Regions from separate parts of the Lysinibacillus sp. JK80 genome, predicted to be linked through region 3. Evidence: riboswitches for the same ligand, from Rfam matches in the RefSeq annotation. Region 3 holds a riboswitch; each other region holds the start of a gene.
What was found. A riboswitch is a leader RNA that binds a small molecule or an ion and turns the genes downstream of it on or off. The one in region 3 is predicted to bind thiamine pyrophosphate.
Positions count from the first base shown of each region.

Region 1: it holds a riboswitch for thiamine pyrophosphate, as region 3 does, so the genes downstream of both, thiT (energy-coupled thiamine transporter ThiT) here and thiM (hydroxyethylthiazole kinase) in region 3, are expected to answer to the same signal.
Region 2: it holds a riboswitch for thiamine pyrophosphate, as region 3 does, so the genes downstream of both, thiC (phosphomethylpyrimidine synthase ThiC) here and thiM (hydroxyethylthiazole kinase) in region 3, are expected to answer to the same signal.

Region 1 covers NZ_CP058997.1:3,946,425-3,954,285, reverse strand. Annotated here, with positions in the region: gene HXV90_RS19890 (exonuclease SbcCD subunit D) at 1-512, shown strand, start outside; gene HXV90_RS19885 (AAA family ATPase) at 509-3,589, shown strand; gene HXV90_RS19880 (hypothetical protein) at 3,627-3,749, opposite strand; gene HXV90_RS19875 (magnetosome magnetite crystal formation protein family) at 3,805-4,128, opposite strand; TPP riboswitch at 4,254-4,361, shown strand; gene thiT (energy-coupled thiamine transporter ThiT) at 4,495-5,055, shown strand; gene map (type I methionyl aminopeptidase) at 5,218-5,973, shown strand; gene HXV90_RS19860 (hypothetical protein) at 6,003-6,716, opposite strand; gene HXV90_RS19855 (polyphosphate kinase 2 family protein) at 6,916-7,740, shown strand.
Region 2 covers NZ_CP058997.1:2,847,751-2,855,611, forward strand. Annotated here, with positions in the region: gene HXV90_RS14335 (response regulator transcription factor) at 1-442, shown strand, start outside; gene HXV90_RS14340 (catalase) at 730-2,235, shown strand; gene thiC (phosphomethylpyrimidine synthase ThiC) at 2,359-4,137, opposite strand; TPP riboswitch at 4,278-4,392, opposite strand; gene HXV90_RS14350 (AEC family transporter) at 4,453-5,382, opposite strand; gene HXV90_RS14355 (methyl-accepting chemotaxis protein) at 5,493-7,592, opposite strand; gene HXV90_RS14360 (S-layer protein) at 7,848-7,861, shown strand, end outside.
Region 3 covers NZ_CP058997.1:3,352,221-3,360,081, forward strand. Annotated here, with positions in the region: gene tpx (thiol peroxidase) at 1-481, opposite strand, end outside; gene HXV90_RS16835 (RDD family protein) at 606-1,232, opposite strand; gene sppA (signal peptide peptidase SppA) at 1,245-2,258, opposite strand; gene mbcS (acyl-CoA synthetase MbcS) at 2,445-4,028, opposite strand; TPP riboswitch at 4,219-4,316, shown strand; gene thiM (hydroxyethylthiazole kinase) at 4,400-5,167, shown strand; gene thiD (bifunctional hydroxymethylpyrimidine kinase/phosphomethylpyrimidine kinase) at 5,155-5,979, shown strand; gene thiE (thiamine phosphate synthase) at 5,969-6,613, shown strand; gene HXV90_RS16865 (alpha/beta-type small acid-soluble spore protein) at 6,684-6,902, opposite strand; gene thiI (tRNA uracil 4-sulfurtransferase ThiI) at 7,048-7,861, opposite strand, start outside.

The sequences.
Region 1 (7,861 bases), 590 kb from region 3:
CGCTTGGGCACTTACATAAGGCACATTTTGTTTTAAACGAAACCATACGCTATGCAGGCTCTATCTTAAAGTACTCGTTATCTGAGCATTTACATGAGAAAGGATTTTTAATCATCGAATTAGATGAGCAAGGTAACACCACAGTAAGTAAAAGAAAGCTTGTGCCAAGAAGAGATCTACGAGTAGTAGAAAGTCAATTAGAGGAGTTATTAACGCTCACACCAAGTGAGGATTATGTATTTGTTAGATTGACGGATAAAATATCTGTGACTTCACCGATGGAACGTATTCGTAGTGTATTTCCGCACGCTATGCATGTGGAGCGGAAGGTACTAAGACAAGATATGCCACGTGAACTACAAATAGTAGAAGCTGAAAAACTAGAAGATATTGATTTATTCCGTTCATTCTTCACCAATATTATTGGCATTCAGCCTGATGAAGATACGGAACGCCTATTCACAGAGATGTTACAGGAGTTATTAGATGAGGAGCGAGAGACTGTAAAATGAAGCCTTTAAAGTTAACAATTACAGCGTTTGGTCCATATAAAGACACGGAAGTAATTGATTTTCAAGAGCTAGGGGAGCATCGATTGTTTGCCATTTCTGGAAAAACTGGTGCTGGTAAAACAACCATTTTCGATGCTATTTTCTATGCTCTTTACGGATCAGGTAGTGGGGAGGACCGGCAGGATACAGCTTTACTAAGAAGCGGCTTTGCACATGATGAAGTTTATACAGCTGTAGAACTCGTCTTTGAAATGCATGGAAAGGTCTATCAAATAGTACGACAGCCAGGTCATATTAAAGAAAAAAATAAAACGGTTACTGGAAAGAAAATAGAGCTAGCAGAAGTAAAAGACGGAAAGCTAGATTATAGCATTGTAGAGAAACAGCAAACGCTTGAAGTCGATAAGAAAGTGCAGGAAATCATAGGTCTCACAAAAGATCAATTTAGCCAAATTATCATGCTACCTCAAGGTGAATTTAGAAAACTATTAACCTCTGATTCAACAAATAAAGAAGTAATTTTACGGAAAATATTTAAAACAGATCGTTTCGGTGTCATGGCGAAAAAGCTTGATGCCAAGCGTAAAGAAGCAGAAAGTGATCTTGAGCGTGCCAAACAATTAAAGGAACATTTACTAGGTCAAATTGTGGGCGCCTTACCACAACGTTCTTCCGCTTTATTTACATTGATTGCTGATAATACCGAAAATTTACATCAACTGACAGAGGCACTTGATGAGGAGCTTAGCTACTATAAGAAATGTGGAGAAGATGAACAGTCATACTATGAAGAAGCATATAGCCTTCATCAAAAAGAGCAGGAATATTATCGCTTAGCAAAAACGCTAAATGAGCAATTTGATGAACAAGCTAATCGACAGCAACGGCTGCAAATGCTTTTACAACAGCAGGATTTATACCAAGCAAAGGAGAAGGAGATTGCTTTAGCAGAACAAGCAGAGCGACTTGTGCTGCTCGAACAACAATGCAAGGATTTACGTGCTGAACTGAATGTTAAAGAGATAGCATTTCAACAAGCAAAGGTTAAGCAACAGCAGTCACAAGAAAAGTTGCAAGAAGCACAAGAAAAAAATGAGATAGAGCAGGCTAAAGAATCTGAACGACAGCAAATCTTACAGCAGGAAATGCAGATGTTAGCGCTATTACCGAAATTTGAAGCCTATGAAAACAATATACAGCAGCTGCAAATAGCGGAGCAATATGCTGAAAATGCAAAACGAGCAGTAAATGATAACGTCAAACTTTTGGAAAATGAACAAGAGCAATTACAGCATTTTTCTCAATCATTAGAAGGCTATGAAAAACAGGTTGAACCCTATGAAAGCTATTTAGAACAATTACCGAAACTACGGGAACAGGTTGCTTTAATCAAGCAAGCGGATAAATATAAACATGCCGTAGATTTAGCTAAGCAGGATGTAGTTGCTTCAGAAAGTCTCTATCAAGAAAGTAAAGAGTCTCTTCAACTTTTGCAGCAACGATGGCTGGCGAGTCAAGCTAGTATTTTAGCAGAACAACTGAAGGAAGGAGAACCCTGTCCTGTTTGTGGTAGTATGACACATCAGAAAGCACACAATGAGCAACTGGAAGTTATTGAGCTTGCTCAAGTGGAAGCATTAAGAGCGAAGGCATCATCAGACGAGCGTAAGTATTTGGAGAAAGAGGCATTTTTAGCATCAGCGCAGCAACTTCTTCAAGATACATGGCGACAACTCGAGGCTCAACATATTAAACAAGAAGACCAACCACAGATCACCGCTACTTTACATGAAGTGGAACAAGAGATTGCTGCATTAAAAATTATTCAACATCAATTAGCTGATGTGCGATTAAAAATAAAGCATCAGCATGACCGAATAGAGCAGCTACGAAATAAGCATATGAAGCTAGAGCAATATTTAGCAGAGCAGATAAAAGAATGGACAAAATTACAAGCGGTTGTAGACGAACAACTTAAGCAGATGCCCCCTAATTTACCAACTTTACAGCAATTAAAGCAACAACTTAATGAAGTTAGTAAACAGAAAGAAGAGCTTCAAAAAAGTTGGCAAGTGAGTCAAGAAAATTTGCATGCAGCAAAGGAAGCAGCTAGCAATGCAACACTAACTGTAGAAATTGCCAAACAGTCCTTTGAGGAATTACAGCTTAAAATGAATGAAAAGCTTCAGCAATTTTCAGCAGATATGCAAGAAATAGGTTTCGAAAGCTATGAGGCTTATGCAACTGCTAAACGGAGTACCATACAATTGGATGCACTTCGAAAAGCATGTAGCGACTATGCTTTACAAGTACACACGTTGCAAATTCAGATTACCGAAGGGGCTACATACCTTCAAGGAAAAGAGAAGCAAGATTTAGAGGCGATGGAAGCAAGAGTAGAACAGCAGCGAATTTCCTATGAGGAAGCATTTAAACGTTTGCAACAGATGAATGGCTTTATACAAGCATGCCAAGGCTTTAGTGAAAGGGTGGAAGAAATAGCGAAAGAGCTTCATTTACTTGAACAAGAAGCAGGAAGAGTAAAGGAGCTCTATGGATTATTAAATGGACAAAATTCGAAAAAGCTATCCTTTGAGCGTTATATACAAATTAACTACTTAGATCAAATTACAGAAGCCGCAAATATACGTCTGTATCATTTATCAAACGGTCAATTTGAGCTTAGACGTTCAGATAGATTAGAAAAGCATGCGAAGCAAAGTGGCCTTGGTCTTGATGTTTATGATGCTTATACAGATCAATTACGAGATGTCAAAACTTTATCAGGTGGCGAAAAGTTTAATGCTTCGTTGAGCCTTGCATTGGGGATGGCAGATGTGATTCAAAGCTACCAAGGTAATATTCATATTGAAACGATGTTTATTGATGAGGGCTTTGGCTCGCTTGATGAGGAATCACTAAATAAAGCAATCGATACATTAATTGATTTGCAGGATTCTGGTCGTATGATTGGCGTTATTTCGCATGTACCTGAATTGAAATCTGCGATGCCAGCAGTTTTACATGTGGAAAAAACATTAAATGGCCATAGTCAAACCCATTTTGAAGTGAAATAAAACGAAGGCGTATTTCTAAAAGGAATACGCCTTCGTTTTATTTTTTTCGAGTTGTGGTTGTAGGCGTTGTGCCCTTTTTTGCAGCCATTACTTTTTTTACGATAGGAATAACAATAGGTGCTAACTTAACGGCAGTTTTTACAACGTTTGATACTTTCATCCCAAAACAGCTCCTTTTACAATTACTACTACCTGTTTCACTTAAAAATAAAACATTAACGGATAACACGAACAGCCTGAATTATATTCCAAATCACAATACCGAGTGAGACGAGAGCATAGATGGCGAATGAAGCAAACCAAATAATCATCACTGTCTTGTTACTGGAGGTTGGATCTAAACTAAATGTAGAAAAAACAAAGACAACAAAGAATAGAATGCCAAAAACAAAGGGTATTAAATGAGAGACAAGTGCACGAATCGAATGGCTTTTTACATCACTGTCTTTTGTCACGAAATATACAATTAATGGAACGATAAAAGGGGCGAAGAAAATACTAAGATAACTAAAGGCAGCTAAAATTTTTTGATTCTCCATAGTTGTACCTCCTTTTTAAATATTTACGCATGAAAAACAGCAAAGTTTCAAAAAAATGATGTATGGAAGGTTGTAATCCTTCAATCCTTTGCGTACAATGAGAGTGTTCAAATAAATTCAGATGTAACGACCACAAGGGGAGCTGATGATGTCAGCTGAGACTGGGCACGTAATGCCTTGACTCTTCGAACCTGTAAGTTAACGCTTGCGTAGGGATGTGGATAGAAACCGACACTTGTACGATGTGAGGCTCTGTCCTGACATCTTTTTTTCGTCCTTAAAGGAAAAAGGTGTCAGAAAGAGACATATCAGCGCTTTTCTATTCCTGCTCTTGTATCCTACATCGGAACAAAGGAGAGAATATGTATGGACAAAAAAAGACTATTAATGCTAGTGGAGATTGCGATTTTTGCAGCGATAGGTCTCGTACTGGATCAGGTTTCCTTTAAAGTATGGGCACAAGGCGGCTCAGTTAGTCTTGTTATGGTACCGATTATGTTAATAGCATTTCGCTGGGGCTTAGTAGCTGGTCTTACTACGGGACTACTTGTGGGTGTTATGCAAACAATGTTTGGTTCTTATATCGTGCACTGGCTACAAGGATTACTAGATTATGGCGTTGCTTTTACTGTTGTAGGATTAGCGGCGGTTGTACGTGGACCAGTGTTAGACGCTGCTAAACATATGAACAAAACAAAAATGGCACTTTATATAATCATAGGTACCGTTTTTGCAGGCTTCTTACGATACACAGCACATACAATTGCTGGTGCTGTATTTTTTGCCGAATATGCGGGTGACCAAAATGCATGGATCTATTCCATCATCTACAATGGTACATATATGCTACCAGCAACCATTTTAACGGCTATCGTTGGTGTTCTTTTATTCACAGCCGCTCCCCAATTAATGCAAAGAAAAGCTTAATGCTAGTCCCTTCACATGAGTGGAGGGACTTTTTTGTCGTGAATAACTCTTTTAGCACTTTGCAAAGTAGGAAAGCATACAATATTTAAAGCGTTTATCGTTATACGCATAAAAAGTTATGTTATATTAAAGAATAGATATTAGATGAAAGGGACGTTATACATGATTGTAAAAACGCAAGAAGAGATTGAAGCTTTTAAAAAAATAGGACGCATTTGTGCTGAAATTCGCGAAGCAATGAAAGCTGCCACAAAACCAGGTGTTACAACACTTGAGCTTGATGAAATTGCTGGTCGCATGTTTGCAGAGGCTGGCGCTATTTCAGGACCAAAGGGAGAATATGATTTTCCAGGGTATACATGTATTAGCGTCAATGAAGAAGTAGCACATGGTATTCCAGGAAAGCGTGTTATTCAAGAGGGAGATATCGTAAATATTGATGTTTCAGGCTCTTTAAATGGCTATTTTGCTGACACAGGTATTTCATTTGTTGTGGGTGATGGCTATGAGGACAAAGAAAAACTTTGCCGTGTTGCTAAAAGTGCCTTTGATCGAGCAATGACAAAGGTAAAGGCTGGATCTAAATTAAATCAAATTGGCAAAGCTGTTGAGCGCGAGGCAAATGTTAATGGGTTAACTGTTATTATGAATTTAACAGGTCATGGCTTAGGTCAATCTTTACATGATGAACCAAATCATATTTTAAATTATTACGATGCATGGGATTCTACTATTATGAAAGAAGGTATGGTCCTTGCGGTTGAGCCATTTATCTCAGCAAAGGCAGAGCATATCGTCGAAGCAGGTGATGGCTGGACATTCGTGACGCCTGATAAATCACTTGTAGCTCAAATCGAACATTCAGTCATTGTAACAAAAGATAAACCAATTATCTTAACGTCATTAGACGAAGAATAGGATGTAATGAAAAAATCCTGCTAACCAATTTATTTTTGGTAGGCAGGATTTTTTTTAATAAATAAAATGCCAACAAAGAGAACACCGCATAAAAATAAAGCGGCTGTAGTGACAAGTAGCTCATCAAAACCATTATGTATGGCGATTCCAATATAAGCCCAAATAAAAACACTTGGATACATAACATCAAAGTGATGGAAACGGATATGTAGCGCAATGGCTCCTCCTAAAGTAAGTAAAATCACTGCCCAAAGAGGCGTACTAAGACCAAAGCCGTTCCAACCATAAGCCGTTAACGTAAAGCTTGTATTTGTGATAAAAATAAATGTCATCCATGCTAAATAAATAGAGAAAGGAATACGACCAAACAAGGATTTGTCCTGAAGAGGGTACGTATTATACAACATAAACAAATACAAGACTAAGAGTAATGTAATGCCAAGAGAAACAATAAATAACTCATGGTGCCAGACATATATCGTCAATGCTTGTAATATATTTATGCAACTAAAAAGCGCAGACTGTTTCAAAGTTGTCTTTTTCATGTTCATAACTAACCAATAACCGAGTAAAAAATAAATGATAATCCAAATTACATGACTTACACTAACTGGTGCAAATACAACAGAAAAACGATTAGCGATTTCTAGCGAAGATTGACCGTTGATGTTCACGAAAAAGGATGAAAAGGTTAGGATGATTGAGACAAGATAAGAGATTGTCATCAAGATAAACCGAGGCATGTTTTCCTCTCCCTTCGTGTTAGATTGTATAGGGAAAAGACAAATAAGTATAGTACTGTCACTTTTTTTATTATAACGGAAATTTCCAACAATGTATCGTGTTGTTTTACTATTAATACCTACAATTTACCATGTCTGATAGGCATCCATATATTTCTTTAGTACAATAAGAATAGCCAAATAAAAGGAGTGAAGTTTCATGACACAAAATTTGAAAAATCTAGATCTAACTGTTGAACTAGACAAAAAGATGTATAAAAAGAAATTAAAAGTACTCCAATATGAAATGTTGAACGCACAACAATTTTTATTAAAAAACAAGATTGGCTTGATTTTGGTATTTGAAGGAATGGATGCAGCTGGTAAAGGTGGCGCTATTAAACGATTAATCGAACGTGTCGATCCCCGCGGTTATGTTGTACATCCTATTTCTGCTCCTCAAGCTCATGAATTACGCTACAATTATTTACAACGATTTTGGAGAAAATTGCCTCAACATGGGCAAATCGCTATTTTTGATCGCTCGTGGTATGGCCGCGTACTAGTAGAACGCATCGAAGGATTCGCAACAAAGGATGAATGGTCTCGTGCTTATGAAGAAATTAATAATTTCGAGAAGATTTTAACTGCTGGAGATTACATAATTATTAAGTTCTGGCTTCATGTTTCAGATGAGGAGCAATTAAAACGCTTTAAAGAACGTGAACAAAACCCTTATAAATCTTGGAAGTTAACAGCCGAGGATTGGCGCAATCGAGATAAAACACCTCAGTATATTGAAGCAGCAAATGCGATGTTTGAAAAGACAGATAAAAAAGATGCACCATGGGTCTTAGTCGCTGGAGATGACAAAAAGTATGCACGTGTTCAGGTGCTACAGGAAACTATTGCACACATTGAACGAGAGGCTCAAAGACGTGGTCTTCATTTAACAAATGTGTTAGACAATACTCAACTAGAGGAAGCTGATTCCTCCAGCTTAGAAATAGTAAACGAGAAAAAGAAAGAACAAAAAACTAAATAATTGATTTGTGCTGCTATGACAATAAGACATAAGATGTTTTGGTTGTAGCAGCCTGTTTTTTTACATACAATGAAATTAAATAGGGTTTGCAATTATGGCTTGTAGCCAATGAAACAAAGAG
Region 2 (7,861 bases), 500 kb from region 3:
ACAACACTACCGTCAGCTATTTCATTTAATCATTGAGCATCCTATATTTTATACGATACTCAATGGGATTATTTCTTTCACGCAGACATTAATTGAGTTAGCAAGGGAAGCTCGAATAGAGAAACGAGCTGATTATGTTGAACTAGCTATAGAAATAATTGATCAACAATTTAAAGATAGCGCACTGTCTCTTCCCTTTGTCGCTCATAAGCTTGGAATAAGCCCCAATTATTTAAGTACAATTTTCTCAAGAAAACAAGGCTTGCCATTTAAGCGCTATTTACAGCAAGTAAGAATTCATCATGCCACAAAAATGCTGCGAGAAACAGATTTTGCTATTAGCGAAATCGCTCATTTAAACGGTTTTGATGATCCAAATTATTTCATAAAATTATTTAAGCAACAAATTGGTATTACGCCTAACCGATATAGAAAAAATTAAAAGATTAATTTTCAATTAGTTGATTTTATTTTCAATAAAGATTTTATCATGATGTCATTATCTTGATCTTAATATGACAATTATCTATAAAATTGAGATTAAATAAAATAAATTTAAGTTAAAAACTATGTATAAACCCTATGTCTAGCGCATATATTTATAGTTTATACTTAAATATAAAAATTCTTTAACGATAATTATTATAATGTACTAGCAATTCTATTTTATATTTGTTATAGTTATAGACGAAGAGTTTGACTCACATTTTTTTCAGGAGGTAAACTAATATGACAAACGCAAATGATCGTAGCCGTCGCTTTACAACAGCAGGTGGTGCTCCAGTAGTAAGTAACCATGACTCTATGTCAGCAGGTCCACGTGGCCCTCTTTTACTTCAGGATGTATGGTTAGTTGAAAAACTAGCAAATTTCAACCGTGAAGTAATTCCAGAACGTCGTATGCACGCAAAGGGCTCAGGTGCATTTGGTACTTTTACTGTAACGCATGATATTTCACAATATACTAAAGCGAAAATCTTCTCAGAGATCGGCAAGAAAACTGAAATGTTCGCACGTTTCTCTACAGTAGCGGGTGAGCGTGGTGCAGCAGATGCAGAGCGAGATATTCGTGGCTTCGCCCTTAAATTCTATACAGAAGATGGAAACTGGGATTTAGTAGGGAACAATACACCTGTATTCTTCTTCCGTGACCCGTTACACTTTACAGATTTAAACCATGTGGTAAAACGGGACCCACGTACAAATATGAAAAATGTCAACTCTAACTGGGATTTCTGGACTTCATTACCTGAAGCACTTCACCAAGTGACAATTGTTATGTCTGACCGTGGTATTCCAGCTGGTTACCGTAATATGCACGGATTTGGTTCTCATACGTATAGCTTTATCAATACTAATAATGAACGTGTTTGGGTTAAATTCCACTTCCGTACAGAGCAAGGCATTAAGAACTTAACTGGTGCCGAGGCTAATGAGATTATTGGTCAAGACCGCGAATCTTCACAACGTGATTTATATGAAGCAATTGAAAAAGGCGATTTCCCTAAATGGAAAATGTACATTCAGGTAATGACAGAGGAACAAGCTCGTGAGCTACCATACAACCCATTTGATTTAACAAAGGTATGGTATAAAAAAGACTTCCCATTAATTCCTGTAGGTGAATTCGAGTTAAACAAAAATCCAGACAACTACTTTGCAGAAGTTGAACAAGCTGCATTCGCACCATCTAACATTGTTCCTGGCATCAGCTTCTCACCAGATAAAATGTTACAAGGTCGTATCTTTGCATATGCGGATGCCCAACGCTATCGTCTTGGTGTAAACCACTATATGCTTCCTGTCAACGCACCAAAATGTCCATTCCGTACTTTCCACCGAGATGGAGCAATGCGCTTTGATGGCAATCTTGGTTCGACATTAAGCTATGAACCAAATAGCTATGGTGAGTGGGAGCATAATTTAGACCATAAAGAGCCTGAATTACGTATTGATGGTCATGCAGGTATTCATGATTTCCGTGAAGACGATAATAATTACTTTGAACAACCAGGTAAACTATTCCGTCTATTGACTTCGGAAGAGCAGCAACGCTTATTTGAAAATACCGCGAACGATATGGCTTCTGTTGAAGAATTCATCAAACGCCGTCACATCCTTCACTGCTATCTAGCTGACCCAGCATATGGTGAAGGTGTCGCTAAAGCGATGGGTCTTTCCTTAGAAGGTATGGACCTTACAAATCCATATGTAAAACAACCAACAAACGTTTAATATTCCACTTTATTATTGATATCCAAATCCAACTTTCACTCCATGTGAATCCACTATTCACATGGAGTTTTTTTATTAAGAAAAGGCCTATGTCTATTTTTTTGACATAAGCCTTTTCTTTCATTATTGGTAAATTTGACTGCCTGCTTTTTTAAACTCCTCAGCCTTTTCTTTCATACCTTGATGGATCGCTTCAGTCGTATTCAAATCCTTATCTTTCGCATAATTACGAATATCCTGTGAAATTCTCATGCTACAGAATTTAGGTCCACACATAGAACAAAAGTGTGCTGTTTTTGCTCCCTCTGCTGGCAGTGTCTCATCATGATATTCCACTGCACGCTCGGGATCTAGTGACAGATTGAATTGATCACGCCAACGGAACTCAAAGCGCGCTTTAGACAGTGCATCGTCTCGTTGTTGTGCACCTGGATGACCTTTTGCTAAATCAGCAGCATGTGCAGCAATTTTATAAGTGATAACGCCCACACGAACGTCCTCGCGATTCGGTAAACCAAGATGCTCTTTCGGTGTCACATAACAAAGCATCGCTGTACCAAACCAGCCAATCATGGCTGCCCCAATGGCTGATGTAATGTGGTCATAACCTGGAGCAATATCTGTTGTGAGTGGTCCTAATGTATAGAAGGGAGCTTCCTTACAAACCTCTAATTGCTTGTCCATGTTTTCTTTAATCAAATGCATTGGTACATGACCTGGTCCCTCAACCATTACCTGAACATCATGCTGCCAAGCAATCTGTGTTAGCTCGCCTAGTGTTTCAAGCTCTGCAAATTGTGCCTCATCATTGGCATCTGCAATTGAGCCTGGGCGTAAACCATCACCTAAGGAAAAAGCAACATCATAGGCTTTCATAATTTCACAGATTTCCTCAAAGTGTGTATACAGGAAATTCTCTTGATGATGATATAAACACCACTGTGCCATTATAGAGCCACCTCGAGATACAATACCTGTCACACGATTTGCTGTTAGTGGTACATAGCGTAAAAGGACACCTGCATGAATGGTGAAGTAATCCACACCCTGCTCAGCTTGTTCAATGAGAGTATCACGATAAACCTCCCACGTTAAATCCTCTGCTACACCATTTACCTTTTCTAAAGCCTGATAAATTGGCACTGTTCCCACTGGCACTGCCGCATTTCGAATAATCCATTCTCTAGTTGTATGAATATGTTTACCAGTCGATAAATCCATAATATTATCTGCGCCCCATCGAGTTGCCCAGGTCATTTTCTCAACTTCTTCTGCAATGGAAGAAGATACAGCAGAATTCCCGATATTCGCATTGATCTTTACATGAAAATTACGCCCAATAATCATTGGCTCTGCCTCAGGGTGATTAATATTAGAAGGCATTATAGCACGCCCAGCTGCAATTTCTGAACGTACAAATTCAGGATCCATATTTTCACGAATCGCTACAAACTCCATTTCAGGCGTTATAATTCCCTTTCGTGCATAGTGAAGCTGTGTCACATTTTTACCTTTTTTAGCACGCAAAGGCTTTCTCGCCAACTCAGGGAAGACATTTTCTTGAATACGCGGGTCATCAACATGACGAAAGCCATTATCCTCCGGTTTAATGGAGCGTCCCTCATATGCTTCTACATCCCCTCGCTCTTGAATCCATGCATTTCGTAAGGCAGGTAAACCTTTCGTAATATCTACTTGGTAGGCTGGATCTGTATAGGGCCCACTCGTATCATATACTCGAATAGGAGCATTTTCTTCATTTCCAAAACTGCCTGTTGTCGGACTTAATGCAATTTCTCGCATAGGTACTAGAATATCTGGGCGTGATCCTTCCACATATACTTTTTTGCTTCCTTCAAAGCTGGACATAATGGTAATATTCTTTTCACTAATTGCTGACATGAGCTACTTCTCTCCCTTAAATTTATTTTGATATAAGGACCGATTCTAGCTCACCCCAACAATCCAAAAAATAAAGGCCGAATCCAAAATAATTATTTGGATCCGGCCACGAATGTAAAGGTCTATTGATTGCATACTCTGCAATAGCTTCTTAACTTTCCCACGCTGGTATGAGCCAGATCAGGTCCAAAGGGTCAAGAAACTTCGTAGCGTTTCCCTCTCAGCCTGACTCATCAGACTCCCCTAGTTAATACTATTTAGTTTGATGCTAGTGTAGCAGATAATACTAAGAGATGGAAGCTATTTTTTATCTTACTAGGTAAATAATACTTCTGCAAAATAGATCACAATGGTTACAGTTATACAGCTTACAATGGTTGAAAATAAAACAGCTTGCGCGGCTGTTGCTGATTCTACATCATATTCCAATGCTAGACTAGAACTATTGCGGGATGTTGGAAAAGCACTAGCTATAAACAGTGATTGTGCGACGACTCCATCTAATCCCAATATATAAATAATGGCCAATGCAACAGATGGTCCAATAATTAATCGCGTCAAACAGCTGATAAAGACGGTTTTATTAAACATTGATTTCATCTCTAATTGTGATAATTGCGCACCTAAAGTAATTAGAGCCACAGCAATAAATCCATCTGCCACATGTTCTACTGGTATTTTGATAAACTGTGGAATACCGATATCAAAATAATTCATAGCGACACCTATAATAAGCGCATGAATAATAGGCATTTTAAAGAAATCCTTGATGATTGTCATACCTGACTTTGTAGAAGAAATTAAATTGTATAAACCATATGTATACGTAGTCATATTTTGAAAGATTACGAGCATGACCTGAATGGCTACTCCAATAGGTTGCGTGGCAAATATCATTTGAGCCACTGGAATACCGTAATTACCCGAGTTAATGAGCACAACACTATTTTTAAAGACAGCTGCCTCTGTTCTAGCTAAACCTAACCCTTTTGCCATAAAGTGACTGAGTATCATTTGACTACCGATAAAGAGTACAATAAATAATCCGACCTCTCCCAGTACAGTTAATTCCACATGTGTTTCATATAAATTTACAAAAACAGCTGCTGGCATAAAGCAATATGTAATAAGCTGAGACAATGCTTTTAAATTAAAGCGAAATTTCTTTTGTAGTATAGCGCCTATTACAAGTAACACTAAAATAGGTACAACAATTTGAAAGAAAATCATTCCGAGATATATCATATCAATGTCCCCCTTCCAGTGTTAATAGTAGTGTTGAATTCCTTCTAGGTCAATTTCTCCGGCTTTCACCATAAAGAAGACTGCCTCTATATTGAAGGCAGCCTTTCTTTTTAAGCAAGCTTAAATCGGTTTACAACTTCTTGTAGCTCGTTTGAAATATCGTTCATATTTTGAATAGACTCTGCTACTTTTTGTAATTCTACTTGTTGATCCATTGCAGAAGCACTTACTTGTTCCGCAGAGGCTGCTGTTTGCTCTGAAATAGCCGAAATACTTTGGATAGCCATGATTGCCTGATTTTTATGCTCTAACATGCTAGATAGTTTATTCATTAAATCACTAATAGAATTTGCAATTGAACCCGACAAATCACTGCTATCTTTAAATGCTAGTTGCGTGCTTTGTACGGACTCATTTTGAGATTGCATTAAATCTGCATTAGATGCAATCACAGCAACCGTCTGCTGAGAATTTTCAAGAATACTTTCTACTGTACTCTTAATAATTTCTGTTTCATTCTTAGATTGTTCTGCTAGCTTTCTAACTTCCTCTGCAACTACAGCAAATCCTTTACCATGTTCACCAGCACGTGCAGCCTCAATACTTGCATTTAAAGCTAGCAGATTAGTCTGCTCGGTAATGCTTTGAATCGAAGCAATAATCTGATTAATATTGGCAATATTAGAAGCTAATGATTCCATTTGCTGCTGGATACGCCCATTCATTTCATTTGTCTCCATATTACGTTCTCTTAAACTTTCAACCTCATGCAATCCTTTTTCCGTTGTTACACCTGTTTTATGAGATAGCTCATCCATTTCATTAGAAAGAGCCGTAATAGCATCAATCTGATCTGATAAATCCATCATTCGATAATTTGTTTCTTCTGTATCCTCTGATTGCTTCGAAGCTCCTTGTGCAATCTCGTTGATAGCTACGGAAACCTCCTGACTAGAAGCAACTACCTCATTAAATGCCTCATTTACCTGATTAGAAGATTGGTTCAATAACCTCGCGGAATTTAGTACAGTTTGAATCGCACTATTGGTTTTATCTAACATATTATTATAGGCCACAGCAACTGCACCAATTTCATCAGGCTTAATATATCGCTCTTCTACCTTTTGTGTTAAATCCCCTTCGGCTGCAGTTTCAATCGATGCACGTAAAAATTTAAGTGGTTTTAATTGTTTATAGATGAATAACACACTTGCAGCTGTCATCAAAACCACCATAATAATGGAAGCAATAATCGTAAATACAAATACATGATTATATGTTTCTAGAATCTTTGATTCAGCTAACACGACTTGAACAGTCCATGTTTCGTCAATACCCTCTAAAATCATTGGAGCAAAAACATTATAGGCCTTTTCCTTCAGTTGATTAGAGTCAACGTACATACTTGTTAGTTCACCATTTTCCATTGTCTTACTAATACTTGTCCAAGTAGGATCCTCTTGCATATTGCGCCCAACTAGCTCATCACCAAAACTGTTAGCTGTTAGCACACCTTTATTCGTAATAATTGCCGCATAACCGCCTTCTGGGGCATTCGATTTTGTTAAATCATTTAAAAAATCTATTGATACATCGGCAGTCAATACACCGAAAAATGTCCCGGAAGCATTGATTAATGGCACTGAAATGGTTGTCATTAATACGGATTGGCCGTTTACATTATAATCATAGGGCTCTGTCAAAACTGCACGTCTCTCTTCTTTTGGTACCCAATACCATTCAGAAATACTCTTATCATCAATACCTTCGATTAGAGCAGTCGAGATATCATTTCCGTTCTTACTTAAATAAGGGATAAAACGTTTTTTAGTATCTACTAAAGCAGCTTCAGTTGGTTCTAAAATAATAGAATCTTGCTCAAAGATTGCTCCTACTCCAAGAATGTCATTATTGCTAGCTAAATTGTTTTCCATTACGTCTATGACACCCTTGGTAGACAACGTATTATTCTTCTCCATGCTTTCTATGATACGCTTTGTTGTTTGTAATGTCGTATTGGCTTTCTTAAATCTTTCACTCATAATAGCTGCAGAAGATTCAGCCGATTGTAATGTTCCATGCTCTGCGTCTTCAACACTTTGCTTTTTTATAATAATCCCCGTTATGACAGTATAGGATAAAAATAAAATAAGAAATAATCCTATTATAAGGGAAGAAAGTTTTAAGGCAATTCCTCTTGATTTTTTCATAACTAACACCCCCACTTTTATACTAATAATAATGGATGGATGATTGTATCACAATAAAATATTTAGCGAATAAAGTAGAAAATTTACAGAATTATAGAGAAAAATACCGATACTTCACCAAACATTTATTTTTCAATATAAAGGACTAATGACTTATTTGAATGGAGATTCATAGTAAAACATCCTCTTCTAATTCTAAATTATGGAAAAATATGATATATTAACTATTAAATAGAATGATTGGAGTGACTTAAATTGAAAAATAAAGC
Region 3 (7,861 bases):
CAATGGCCGCTTCATAGTTTGGATGATCTGTAGCTTCAGGTACATATTCAACATATGTTACTTTATTGTTTGCATCCACAACGAATACTGCACGTGTCAGAAGACGTAATTCTTGAATGTATACGCCATATGCCTCACCAAATGAAAGGTCGCGGTGATCTGATACAGTTTGGACTGCATCTATACCTGCTGCACCACACCAACGCTTTTGAGCGAATGGAAGATCCACAGATACTGTATAAATGACTACATTATCACCTAAGTTAGCTGCTTCCTCATTGAATCGACGTGTTTGCGCATCACATACACCAGTATCTAATGATGGTACAACACTAAATAAACGAATTTTTCCTTCTGAATCATTTAATGTTACAGGTGATAGGTCATTCGCTAATACCGTAAAATCTGGAGCTTGATCGCCCACCTTTACTTCATTTCCTACTAGTGTCACTGGACCATTTTTAAATGTTACTTGTGCCATCTAAACGCCTCCTAATCATCATATGTACATAATATTACTAAATGAAGGGAATTAATTGCAACTATGATAGCTTACATACTTAGAAATAGATAAGACTGTCTCCTAATTTGAGACAGTCTTATGTTTATTGTTCATTTTTTTCCTCTAGCTTGGCTAAGTCTATTTTTTCTTCTTGCACAGTAATTTCTATATGTTCTTCTTGTTTTGGTAAAGTAGTCGGTGTTGAAGCCTTTTCAATAAAGATTTTTTCGTGTACCACTGTTGTATCGGCAAAATAGTCATGTAAGCCTTGATTTTCTGGCAAAATCACTACCAAAATATACAGTGGCATAAAAATATTATTGATGATACGACCAATCCAATCACGGAATAACACATCTGACCAAGTTAGCTGATCGTGCTTTAATGAAATTACACGTAATCCGAACACCATTTTCCCTAGTGTTTGCCCAAAGAACTTGGTCATCAGCACAAAATAGCTATAGTAGAAAATTGCTGTAATAATAGAAATTGGCGCATACCAAACCGAATCAGATAAAGACCAATCCATTAAATAGAAGATAGGATTGACGAGTATTCCACCTACAGCAGAAATGATGAATCCGTCTAATAAAAATGCCCAAAATCGTACCCAAAAACCAGCAGTTTTTAATGCATAGTTTTTTTCATGTGCTGATTCTCCTGAAGTGTTTATATAGAAGCCATTTTCCAATGAGGGTGAACCTTGCATAACAATTTTATTGTTTGTCATTGTGCTCCCCCCTTAGTATTCCCCATATAGATACATCATTTTCGGAGCGCTATAGTCCGTCATGATTTTCATTAGCATTTTTTCTTCGGCGGAGGGACCGAACATGGAGCCAATTTTCATACCTACGTATGATTGCCAGCCACCCATATCGTATGAATACTCAAATAAAGCCGCATCTTCAAGTCCATAATCCTCACGAAGAGCTGCAATGGCCGCTTCTTCATCACCAATTTCATCAATTAACCCTGCTTCAAGTGCTTTTGTACCGCCAAGAATACGACCATCTGCAACCTTCTTCACTTCTGCTTCAGACATATTACGTCCCTGTTCTACAATATCTACAAATTCTTCGTACGTTTCATTAATCATATCTTGCATCATTGCACGTTCCTCTGCTGTCACTTCACGCATTGGACTTAGCATATCTTTATGCTCTCCCGATTTAAACGTTTCAAATTTGACTCCTACTTTTTCAGCCAGCTCTTGATAGTTAATTGATTGCATGATGACACCAATAGAGCCTGTTATTGTATCACGATGGGCAAATATTTTATCTGCTGGTGCAGAAATATAATAACCACCTGAAGCTGCCATAGAATCCATTGATACATAAATTGGAATTTGTCGTTCTTCTTTTATTTTTAGTAGCTTTTTATAGATATCTGCAGATTCCTTTACACCACCACCTGGTGAATTAACGCTTAAAACAACACCCTGTATGGACTCATCATATAAAATATTATCCAATTGTTCTAAGAAAAATTGATGATCATAGGCAACTGGTTGCCACAATGTACTTGAGCCGATATCTTGAATCGTTCCATCTACCTTTAAATAAGCAATTCGCTTATCAAAATTCTCCCCTTCAATGACATTTTCATATACATCTAAGCTATTACCTGCCATCAAGCTATCAAAATTACCTAGGAAATCTGCTTTAAATAGCGCAAAAATGGTATTAATTCCTAACGAAAATAGTAAAAGAACACCAGCCACTACTAAAGCAACCCACCTTTTTACATTCATGTCTTTCCGCCTCCTCAACACGTAATACGTATGACTTGCCAATTTGTTTCATTTTTTTGCAATAATTAAACACAAAAAGCTTTAAGCTATGTATTTCCTCATATTACCTTACCTAAAAAAAATAAAAAAATCAAAGTCCATACCTTTGATGAACTTTGATTTTCGACATTATTTCCTAGGAAATGATTATAATTGGAGGTGTTTGATTTCTTGTTGCCGTAATTCGACACGTCTAATTTTCCCAGAAGATGTTTTTGGTAGTTCCTCTACAAATTCAATAGTACGTGGATATTTATAAGGAGCGGTCAATGATTTAACATGACTTTGGAGTGTTTGAATAAGCGCTCCATCACCTTTTTCACCATTGCGCAGAACAATAAATGCTTTGACAATATTTCCTCTTACTTTATCAGGGCTCGCTATAACAGCAGCCTCTTTTACAGTTGGATGTTTCATTAAAGCATCCTCTACTTCAAAAGGGCCAATTGTATAGCCTGAGGATATAATAACATCGTCTCCTCGTCCGTCAAACCAAAAGTAGCCATCTTCATCTTTATAGGCACGATCTCCTGTAATATACCAATCCCCACGAAACTGTAAATTTGTACGTTCAGGATCATTTAAATATTTTTTAAAGAGTGCTGGCGTTTCGCGATGAACAGCAATATCACCAACTTCTCCGATTGTAACAGGTTTGCCCAAATCATTAATAATTTCAACAGTGTTGCCAGGAGTAGGTTTTCCCATAGAGCCAACTCTCGCTTCCATCCCTACCATTGTGCCTACCAATAATGTATTTTCCGTTTGTCCATAGCCATCTCGCACTTGTAATTTGAATGTTTCCAAGAATACTCTTATAACCTCACTATTTAATGGCTCACCAGCTGATACAGCTTGGCGAATTGCACTTAAATCATATTCATGTAAATTTTCAAGCGCTGCCATAAAACGATATTCAGTTGGTGTACAGCATAGTACATTGATTTTGAATCTCTCAAGCAATGCTAAATAAGAAGCTGCTTCAAATTTACCTTTGTAGACAAATGCAGTAGCACCACTGCCTAAAGTAGCTAGAAATGGACTCCAAATCCATTTTTGCCACCCTGGTGCTGCAGTCGCCCAAACAATATCATTTTCTTGTACACCCAACCAATGTGGTGCTGTTGTTCGTAAATGAGCATAGCCCCAACTATGCGTATGCACTGCTGCTTTTGGATTTCCTGTTGTTCCGCTTGTATAGGCTAAAAATGCATTGTCTGTGCTTTTTGTTGGGATAGGATTTATGTAGGTTGTAGGTTGATTATTCATTTTTTCAAGTATGTTCTGCCAAGGTTCATGTGCATTCCCTATGACAAATTGCAGTATGTCTTGTAAATTCCCCACTTTATCGAACTGTTCAATATAGGGTTCAAATGCAATAACTGCTTTAGCATTTGCATGATGAATTCGATACTCAATATCCTTTGTTCTTAACATCTCAGAACTTGGAATAATAGTTAAACCCGCTTTCAATGCAGCAATATACACAATATATGCTTCAACCGAACGTGGTACCATTACTAAAATGACATCACCTTTCTTTAAACCTTGCTTGGTGAATACATGTGCTGCTTGATTTGCTTTTTCCAATAAATGTGCATATGTAATACATTGGATGTCTTGGTTTTCTTCATAAATGATTAAAGCATTTTTGGCTGCATCCTGAGCATATTTTTCAATTTCCTCTACTATGTTATACCATTCTGGTGCAACTAAATCTTGTCTTTTCATGGCAATTGCCCCCTTTTGTTATGACACATTATAAAACTCTTTTTTCAGCATTTTCAATGGTTTGTGCTTAATTTCGGTAAAGTCATGACAACTATCATACCCTCCTATATGGCATCGGTCACATTTTATCTATAGGAAAACTTGCTATTGAATACAAATGAAAAGTATGGTACATTTTGGTCAACTAAAAGCAAGATTGCAGGGGGACTCGTAAGAGTTGAGAAGGTAAAACCTGACCCTTTGAACCTGTTAGTTAATACTGACGTAGGGAGCAATAAACATCGTTTTCAGATGAAAGGCTCTTTTCGTGCATTTTTACACAAAAAGAGCCTTTTTTGCATGCTTACGTCCATCCCTAAAGGAGGACTACAATGATTTTTCAAACAATTCGTCAACAGCAACCACTTATCCATTGTATAACCAATTATGTAGTGGCAAATTTTCAAGCAAATGGTTTATTAGCGATAGGTGCTTCACCAGTAATGGCCGATGACTACCAAGAGGTAGAGGAGATGGTGGCCATTGCTCAAGCATTATTAATTAATATTGGAACACTTAATGATCGCACAAAAAGTGCCATGTTATTAGCAGGTGAAAAAGCCAATAAACTTGGTATTCCTGTTATTTTAGATCCTGTCGGAGTTGGAGCCACAACTTATCGTAAGGAAACCGTAAGATACTTACTTGAAAACATACACTTTGCCGTGATTCGCTGTAATCTCGGCGAGCTAGCAGCAATAGTTGGTGTAAATTGGCAACAAAAGGGTGTCGATAGTGGTCATGGCACTATCGCTATGGAATTAGAAGCCACATCATTGGCTCAACGCTATCAATGCATTGTTATTGTCACAGGAGAACGCGATTTTATAACTGATGGCAAGCATAGCCAATGGATCGCTGGTGGTCATCCACAAATGACGGAAGTAACGGGTACAGGTTGTTTACTTAGCGCAATTTGTAGCGCAGCCTATAGTGTAAGCCATAATCCTTACCAACAATTAACAGAAACACTTACTTACTATAAAAAAGCAGGTGTACTGGCATCCGCATTTACTGCAGACATTGGTGATTTTCAAATAGCCTTACTCAATGCTATACATCGCTTATCAAAGGATGGTGCAGCTTCATGCATATTGTAACAACAATCGCTGGCTCAGATAGTGGTGGTGGCGCGGGTATACAGGCTGATTTAAAAACATTTCAGGAATTAGAAGTGTTTGGTACTTCTGTTATTACTGCTCTAACTGCTCAAAATACTTTGGGTGTAACAGGTGTTTACCCTATTGACGTTTCCTTTATAAAAAAACAATTCGAGGCCTTAGTAGAAGATTTTCCAATCGCTGCGATTAAAACAGGAATGCTTTATTCCTCAGAAATTATCAAAGCAATTGCACACAAGATCAGGGAGCTAAACATTCCACTGATTGTTGATCCGGTGATGATTGCAAAAGGTGGGGAAAGCCTATTACAGCAAGAAGCTATCGATGCCTTACGCTCAACTTTATTACCACTTGCTACGGTTGTTACGCCCAATATACCCGAGGCAGAGACACTTACTGGGAGATCTATTCATCATTTTGAAGATATGAAAGAAGTAGCTCAAAGCTTGTTACAGCTAGGTGTACAATGTGTCATCATTAAAGGTGGTCATTTAGCAGATCCACTTTATGCCATTGATTATGTATTTTGCAAAAATGGACGTTCTTTTTCTTTGCAGTCTCCACGAATCCAAACAAAAAATACGCATGGTACTGGATGTACATTTTCCGCAGCACTTACTGCTTTTCTTGGACAAGGATTTGCTCTGGAAAATGCCATTATAGAAGCTAAAAAATTTATCCAATTAGCTATTATGTATGATTTATCGATTGGAAATGGTCATGGACCCACTAATCATTTTGCTTATCAACAGTATAAGGAAGGCTGTGAGGTGATTATTCATGAAACGTGAGGATTTGGAGCTTTATTTTATTATGGGTACGAGCAATGTTCCTTCTCAAGAACAACCCATCTATATCCTAGAAAAAGCCTTGCAAGCAGGCATTACAATGTTTCAATTTCGTGAAAAAGGTCCTCACGCGTTAACTGGACTTGCCTATGAACAATTTGCACGCCAATGTCAAAAATTATGTCATCATTATAAAGTGCCCTTTATTATTAATGACGATGTTGATCTAGCGATACGACTAGGAGCTGATGGTGTTCATATCGGACAAGATGATTTACCTGTAAGTGTAGCACGTAAAAGAATCGGGAACATGATTCTTGGTGTATCTGTCCATTGCGGGGAAGAATTGCAAATAGCTATTAACCATCAAGCTGATTATGTTGGTATCGGTCCAATCTTTCCAACATCCTCTAAAAGTGATGCACAACCACCATGTGGTACATCTTTTTTACAGGAGGCTCATTCATTACATCCTGAATTACCAATTGTAGCAATCGGTGGAATTAATTTCACAAATGCTCATTCTGTATTTCAAACGGGGGTTGATGGTGTTGCTGTTATTTCAGCTATTTGTCAAAGCAAAGATGTTGATCATACAGTAGCTACATTTAGATCCCTATCTCGTATAAATAAATGATCAATAAACAAACTAAAACCAGTGCCTTTTACGGTCACTGGTTTTAAGTTTATAAATGCTTAATCAGCATTTATTGGTTGTTGTTTGGCATACCTTTTAATTGAGATTCTGCCATTTGTACAAGACGTTTAGTGATTTCACCACCAACGGAACCGTTGGCACGAGCTGAAGCTTCAGCTCCTAATTGAACACCAAATTCTTGTGCAATTTCGTATTTCATTTGATCTAGTGCTTGTTGTACACCAGGTACTGCAAGCTGGTTTGAACTACGGTTGTTGTTTGAAGCCATGTTTCTCACCTCCTTGTGAATATAGAATGTGCGATATTAGATTTTTAATACAAAAAATTTAGAGGTAAATTGTACCTCTATTGGAATAACAATATCCATACAAAAAAGCCGTCTCAAAATGGGCTTTGAGACGGCTTTTGAATCCTTATAGTAGATCTGCAAATTTATCTTGTTGTTCTTCTTTCTTAGGGAAAATATAGACCTCGCGATTCTTCACTGCTCGCTCGATCAATTCATCAAAGTCAGAGAAGCTTTCATAATGCTCAACCTTTTCAAGCTTCGGTTTTGTTTTTGGACTTGCTGGTGTAAAAATCGTGCAGCAATCTTCAAATGGCTGAATAGATGTTTCGTATGTGCCGATTTTTTCTGCAATATCAATAATCTCTAATTTATCAGTTGAAATCAGCGGACGAAGGATAGGTGTATTTGTTACTGCGTTTATTGCTGTTAAACTTTCAAGCGTTTGACTCGCCACCTGTCCAAGACTTTCGCCCGTTACAATAGCAAGTGCACCAATTTCCTCACGCACCTGATCAGCAACCTTCAACATCATTCGGCGTGTTGTCGTCATCGATACATTAGAAGGTACTTTTTCTTTAATAAGAACTTGTATTTCAGTAAAAGGAATGACATGCAAGCGAATACTAGCACCAAATTTTGTTAATTCATTGGCAAGCACCTTAACTTTTTCCAATGAATTTTGGCTTGTATAAGGTGGACTAAAGAAGTGAATTGCCTCTAATCGCACACCACGCTTCATCATTAAATAACCTGCGACAGGGCTATCAATACCGCCAGATAGCATTAATAAAGACTTGCCATTTGATCCTACAGGCATTCCACCTGCACCAGGAATGACTTGTGCCATCATATAAGTTGCATCATGGCGAACTTCTACACGTAGCTCAATATCAGGCTGCTTCACTTTAACAGATAAATTTTGAAATTGTGGTAAAACA